Hymenobacter tibetensis: one gene and its partner. Each later gene encodes a partner of the first gene's protein in a complex. Links are inferred from orthologs where the notes say so. Each region holds a gene or a part of one and is shown on either strand. Other genes may lie near its edges.

The links. Proteins that work in one complex are often made in the same cells at the same time.
Region 2: the proteins of MTX78_RS17005 (region 1) and trxA are in contact, whole or in part, in an NMR structure (PDB 2IPA), measured with the Bacillus subtilis proteins. The link is inferred for Hymenobacter tibetensis from one-to-one orthologs.

The regions. Positions count from the first base shown.
Region 1 is NZ_CP094669.1:4,237,393-4,240,931, reverse strand. The notes cover bases 292-3,166. They hold MTX78_RS17005 (arsenate reductase ArsC), read right to left. Parts: upstream 2,008-3,166; coding sequence 1,576-2,007; downstream 292-1,575. Other genes in these bases: MTX78_RS16995 (ArsR/SmtB family transcription factor), read right to left, coding at 2,727-3,074; MTX78_RS17000 (ArsI/CadI family heavy metal resistance metalloenzyme), read right to left, coding at 2,115-2,696; tsaD (tRNA (adenosine(37)-N6)-threonylcarbamoyltransferase complex transferase subunit TsaD), read left to right, coding at 475-1,488; MTX78_RS17015 (DUF6138 family protein), read left to right, coding at 292-365. Also shown: more of MTX78_RS17015, read left to right, coding at 1-291; MTX78_RS16990 (thioesterase family protein), read left to right, coding at 3,217-3,539. UniProt on the Bacillus subtilis protein: Catalyzes the reduction of arsenate [As(V)] to arsenite [As(III)]. In vitro, can dephosphorylate para-nitrophenyl phosphate (pNPP).
Region 2 is NZ_CP094669.1:4,530,487-4,533,674, reverse strand. What follows is about bases 1-2,856. They hold trxA (thioredoxin), read right to left. Parts: upstream 1,666-2,856; coding sequence 1,336-1,665; downstream 1-1,335. Other genes in these bases: MTX78_RS18145 (TIGR01777 family oxidoreductase), read right to left, coding at 2,284-2,856; MTX78_RS18150 (hypothetical protein), read right to left, coding at 1,853-2,236; MTX78_RS18160 (energy transducer TonB), read left to right, coding at 275-1,171; MTX78_RS18165 (AsnC family transcriptional regulator), read left to right, coding at 1-22. Outside these bases: more of MTX78_RS18145, read right to left, coding at 2,857-3,188. UniProt on the Bacillus subtilis protein: Participates in various redox reactions through the reversible oxidation of its active center dithiol to a disulfide and catalyzes dithiol-disulfide exchange reactions.

The DNA.
Region 1 (3,539 bases):
TACAAGTGAAATTCACACCCGCCTTCGTCGAGAAATTTGTCATTACTCAGGAAAGCCTGCCTGTTTTCATGAGCTGCCTGTTATCGACGCAGGAGCATAAGCACTATAAGTTGTTTGCCGAGCAATTTCAGGACGCGGAGAAACTAACAATGCTGCTAACTTTCAAAGCTACTTTCGCGCAGTATCTAGTAGACTATCTTGAAAACGAGGACGGCGAGGAAGTGGCAGATTACCTGTGGGAATCGGTGCTGCATGCCATTTTTGGCCCCGTACACAAATACCCCAAACTGTTGAGCAGCGTCGGTGAGACGTTGCGCCCACTCTATGCCGAGCTGTTCGAGAAAATAGAAATAGAAAGTGAGTAGCCGCTGCTACAACATTTAGCCGTTGTCTGTTCTGATTACAACTTGCCGCGCAAACCGCCTTTGCAACGAGTAGTGCCTCCAGTGCCTGCTTCAATTTACTTTTCTCTGTATGCCTACCATTCTCGCCATCGAATCCTCTTGCGACGATACTTCCGCTGCCGTCATGGTAGACGGTGAAATCCGCTCCAACGTGGTGGCCACGCAGCAAGTCCACGAGCAATACGGCGGTGTGGTGCCCGAATTAGCCTCGCGTGCCCACCAGCAACATCTGATTCCAGTTGTGACGGCTGCGTTGCACAAAGCCGGCGTTGCTAAGCAAGACCTGGATGCCGTGGCCTTTACGCAGGGGCCAGGCTTGCTCGGTTCCTTGCTGGTAGGCGGCATGTTTGCCAAAACCTTTGCTCTGGCCCTGGGCAAGCCACTCATCGCCGTCAATCACATGCGGGCGCATATCCTGGCGCATTTCATTGAGGAACCGCGACCCGAATTTCCGTTTCTGTGTCTGACGGTCAGTGGGGGGCATACCCAACTGGTGATTGTGCGCGGCGCGCTGGATATGGAAATCATCGGCCAAACTATTGACGATGCCGCGGGAGAAGCGTTCGACAAAACGGCGAAGCTTCTCGGTCTGCCGTATCCCGGCGGGCCGCACCTCGACAAGCTGGCCCGTCAGGGCAACCCCACGCGCTTTCCGTTTCCCATCGGGACCATGCCGGGCTACGATTTCAGCTTCAGCGGCTTGAAAACGGCCGTTATGTATTTCCTGCGCCAGCAAACGGCCAAAGACCCTGCGTTCATCCAAGACAACCTGCCCGACCTCTGCGCCAGCATCCAGTATACCATCATTCAAACGTTGCTGCGGCAGCTTCGTCGCGCCGCCGCCGACCATCACCTCACCCAGATAGCCTTAGCCGGTGGGGTGGCTGCTAACTCCGGCCTACGCCAGGCCCTGCACGATGAAGCGGCCAGCCAAAACTGGCAAGTGTTTATTCCCGACTTCCAGTTCTGCACCGACAACGCGGGCATGGTGGCCATGACGGCGCAGTTTCAATACCAAGCCGGCGACTTCGCCAATCAACTCGTTAGCTCCGACCCACGGCTAAAACTAACTTCTGGTTCGTAGCATAGGTCTGAACCGGCCAATGAATAGTAGCCGGTCTGGGCCAGAGCACTGACAAGAAGGGAGAAGCCGGAGGGTGTTTCAATTCGGTTAGGTGGTGGCAAATTGCGCCCGTACAAAGTCACGAGCATAGTCTTTCACCTGGTCGCGGACTGAGCGGAATTCCTGCATCACTTCTTCTTCAGTGCCCGTTGCTTTGGCGGGGTCGGGGAAGTTGTGATGCAGTTTTTGCGCGGATGAAGGAAAGGCGGGGCACACTTCGTTGGCGTGGTCACAGACAGTGAGCACGAAATCAAACGGTACAGCCGAGTACTCGTCTACGTGGTTGCTGGTGTGGTGAGAGATATTCACGCCATCCTCGGCCATCACCTGTACTGCCCTGGGGTTGAGGCCATGGACTTCCACCCCTGCGCTGTACACGGTAGCCCGGCCTGCGAGTTGTTGCTGGAGGTAGCCGTGTAGCAATTGGCTACGACAGGAATTACCGGTGCAGAGCACCAGGATATTTGAGGTAGTGGACATCGACTTGAAAACTAAAGCTATGCGAGTAGCCAGACGTGGCTACAAGAGTACCACCCTGCCAGCCGCGCTAATCCGGCCAGTGATTACCTGAAAAATGTGAAACTCAGCTAGCAGCATCCGCCGCCAGGAGCACACGCAGTGGCAGGCGCTATAACCGGAGTAGCCGCTGTTAGCGGAAAAGCCATTGGCGCAGTATCTAGTACGTTTAGTGTAGCTGGTTGCGCCTTGGCGGTTGGGGCAATGCAGCATTGGGTGTTGCTTGCGTCGGCTTGGTCGTACTCTTGCTGATAGCGTGGGTCATTGAACTCGGCATCGGCGTGGAAGTAATATACTTCCCATTCCACACCGTCGGGGTCGTTGACCCAGAATTTGTCTTGTTTGGCGTAGCAGCAGCTAGTACCCATTTCTTCTCGAGCAACCAAGCCGAACTTGTGCGCAACAGCCAATCGTTGCTCCATTTCTTCCACAGTCTCCACCTGAAAGCCAAGGTGCCCGAAGTTGCTTGCCACGCGTTCCGGATTCTCGACGAAAGAGATAATTAAGGAAGGCTTATCCAACACGTATTTGGCGTAGCCGCGGCGGATTTTGGCAGCGGGCTGGCCAAAGAAAGCAGTGTAGAAATTAACTGTGGCGGTTAGGTCGGAGACGTACAGCGAGACGTGCATCCGGGGGAAAACAGCAGGTTCCATAAGTAAAGAGACGTAGGGTAGGAAAACGAATTAGCAGCAAGTAGTACCAGGCGAGCAGGCTTCAACAGCCATGGCCTCGGTGAAAAAGGCACTGAATTGCTGCTGCACTTGGCGAAGCAACTCGGTGTTGAGGCAGTAGCAGACGGTAAGTCCATCAATTTCGCCCCGAATCAATCCTAGGGCTTTCAACTCTTGCAAATGCTGTGAAACCGTCGTGCGAGAGAGAGGCAACTCGGCCGCAATGTCACCGGAAATGCAAGTTTTCTTGGAAGCCAGTAGTTGAATGATGGCCACCCGAGCCGGGTGTGCAAGGGCCTTTGCCACGCGAGCAAGTTGCTGTTGCTCGTCAGTAAAGACTGCGGTTTTGGCGTAGGTCATATAGCAATGATGTATGACGTAAACATACGACATAAAATAAAATGTGCTTACTTCATTTGCTATTTTTTAAGTGCCAACTCTACGTTGACGTTGGCCAAGGCTGCCAACAACTACCTTACTATCTGTCTACCTTATTCAAACCATGAAATTGCTTTTCCAGCCTGGGGATGTTCAGACGTACTCGTTTGTAGTTACAGCGCAGGATTTTGCCGTACTCAACGGAAAGCTGATTCATCCGGTGCTGAGCACGTTTGCGTTGGGGCAGGCGCTGGAGTGGAGCAGTCGGCAGTTTGTGGACCTGATGCTGGAAGAAGGAGAGGCCGGCATTGGCACGATGCTCTTGGTGGAACACCACGCACCGGCCTTCGAAGGAGAAACCGTGGAAATTCAAGCTATTTTTGATGAGTTGAAAGGCGCTGAATTGACTTGCCACGTAAAAGCGTATGTAGGCGAGCGGCTAGTAGC
Region 2 (3,188 bases), 290 kb from region 1 along the record:
GATTCAACTACTCCCCCAGTAAGAAAGTGGGCTGGCGCTCTTGTGCAGGCCTAATTCGCCAGAAATAGTGCGGGAAGGAACTTGTAACCAGCAATTGAGAGAGGGTTATCCTATGTGCTAGTTATGACTGGACAATGTCCAGCCTGCTTGTTTAAGTGCAAGTTATGTGGTATATTTCTAAAATATCCCACATAGCGCGCTCCCAATGAAAGCCTGTCTTATCATGTTTAGCGGATTGCTCTTGTCTTTATCGGCATCGGTATCTGCTCAGACAATGCCTGCCATTTACCTCAACGACCAGAACGTAGAGGCAGTGCCCGACAGTGCTACCCATTACCGATTGATAGACCACAAAAACGAGTTACTGGGCACGTATGCAATGCGTGAATACTCGCTCTCTGGTACGCTGCTGTTACGTGGTACCTTGTCTTCTATTGACCCCTTGATTCGCTCGGGGGTACTAACCTGGTACCATCCCAACGGCAGCAAAGCCGCCCAGGTACACTACCGTTCCGACGAAGCCGACGGTATCTATGTGGCCTGGTACGAAGACGGCCGCGTGAGTCAACGTGGCGAGTATGCACAAGGGCAGCGCGTAGGATCCTGGATTAGTGTGCACCGCAACGGGCAGAAACGCTCGAAGGGCACCTACACGATGGGGCAGCCTACTGGCGAGTGGCGCTATTATTACGATACCGGTCAGCTAAGCGCCATCGAACTGTTGAGCAGGGAAAAAGGGCCTGCCCTGGCCTTTTTCAACGAAGATGCATCACCATATGTAGGGCGGTTGCGGAAACGCCAGCTACCCCAGTTTCCGGGCGGTGAGGAGGCCCTGCTCAACTTTGTGGCGCACAATACCATCTACCCCAAGAACACCCGCCGCAAAGGCATTACTGGTAAGGTATATGTGCGCTATACAGTGGGCGAGGACGGTAGAGTAGGACAAGTAGCAGTAGTGCGCGGGCTAGCCCCAGAAGCCGACCAGGAAGCACGGCGCGTGGTAGCCAGCTTGCCCGTTTTCGAACCTGGCCGTGAGTACAACGTGCCTACTGCTATGACGTTTACTGTGCCCATCCATTTCGCGCCTAATTTCTCCTTGCTCAGCGGTATCCGTCCGCCACAAGTACCACCTACCGAGGCCCAAGCGGCTAACCCTGACGAGCTATACTGAGTGGTAATGGGCGCGGTAGCTTATGAATGCGCAACTGGCGCTGTGGCCAGTTAGGGAGGCACCAGCTAATAGGCTTCCCTGCATAACAGATTTGCTATAAACCAACAAAGCTCCCCCTTCCATAGAAGGGGGAGCTTTGTACTATAGCGCAGTGCACCGCCTAATTAAGCAGTTACTTGAGCATCAAGTTTCTGAGCCAATACGTGCTTTGGAACTGCACCTACTTGCTTGTCAACAACTTGGCCATTTTTGAACACGAGCAGCGTCGGGATGCTGCGGATGCCGAACTTGGCAGAGGTTTGTGGATTGGCGTCTACGTCAACTTTACCAATTACCACTTTGCCTTCATATTCACCAGCCAGCTCTTCTACAACAGGACCTACCATGCGGCAAGGGCCACACCATTCGGCCCAAAAGTCCACAAGCACAGGCTTATCGGAGTTGATTATTTCGTCGAAGTTAGCATCGGTAATTTCGATGGCTTTGTGTCCCATGTTAAAAGGGGTTAGTTGAAATGTGTGTGCTATTTACGGTCAAGCGGGCCGCAAGGTAGCGGATTGCGATTCAACAAGTCCCGGGCCGGAAAGTTCAGTTCGGACAGGTTGGCAGATTGTTTCTAGCAGGCGAAGAAGCACCCAACGCTACATTTCGCGCTTAAACTGCTTGTTGGGAGCTTGAAATTTATTGTTTGTTGGCCACAAATTGAAAGTCGCGCGCTTCATTTTGGGCTCGGCTACGGAGTTTGTAAAACACGTAGAGGTTGAAGAAGTGCATGCCTCCCAAAATCAAAATGATGGTGCCAAGCTTGATGCTAAGCGTTTCCACGGTTTGCTGATAGCTATTCACTGGGTCGTCGGAGCGGAGGGTGAGCGTGGCGTACCCGATGTTGATCAAGTAAAAGCCAGTGAGGAGTAATTTATTCACGGAGTCGGCCAGCGGCTCGTTGCCGTGGAATATATCGACCAAAAAAGTACGGCCGTTTGTGAAGAGCGTACGCGCAACCCACACCGTGAGCAGCACTGTAACCGGCAAATAAACGCCGTAGACCAACAAAAGGTAGTTCATGGGAAATGAAGAAAAAGAGTGAAAAAAGATAAACAAGCGCGAAAATCTCAAAGCAGGTTGTCCACTGCCTGCGCACACGTAGGGTAGTGGAAAGTGAAGCCGAGGTTTAGCAGCCGTTGGGGCACCACCTTGCGGCTTTTCAGAATTAATTCCGTTTCGGTTCGTAGCAGAAAGGCTCCTATTTCCAGCAGCCACACGGGTTGTGGCAAGCGGAATGCAGGACGGAGCGTGCGAGCCAGCAATGCATTGAACTCCCGGTTTGTCAGTGGCGTAGGAGCACAGACGTTGAAGACGCCTTCTTGGCCAGTGGCCGTCAGCAGAAATTCCACTGCGCGACAGAAATCTAGGATGTGTAGCCAGCTAATCCATTGGCTACCGCTGCCCTGCGGCGTACACAGACCGCGCTTCGCCAGTTTTGCCATCACCGGAAACGCGCCGCCATCAGCACCCAGCACAATAGAGGTTCGGAGTGCCACTCGCCGTGTTCTGGGCAAGTCAACGTCCCATAGCGCCGCTTCCCATGCCCGCGCTACTCCTGCTGAAAAGTCAGTGCCATTTGTGTCACTGGTTTCCGTGTTAGCGGGCTGTGCGCCAGTTGTATGGGAGTAGATGGTAGCAGTAGATGCATTTAGCCACACTTGTGGGGGATTCTGACAAGCGGCTATTGCCTCCCCCAGAATATGAGTGCTATCGACGCGGCTGTTGCTTATCTCGCGTTTGTTGGCCTCCGTGTAACGACAATCCACGGTACGGCCTGCCATATTAAGTAAGGCAGCTGCGCCTTCCAGCTCTGCCGCCCAAGCGCCAAGCGTCTGCGCATCCCATTGCACATGGTTGGGAGCCGTTGTGTTCTGCCTCCCAATCGTTACAATTCGGTAGCCTGCTTTCTTGAAGTACGCAGCTAAATGCTTGCCCAGAAATCCGTTGCCGCCGGCAATAACAAGTTTCGGTT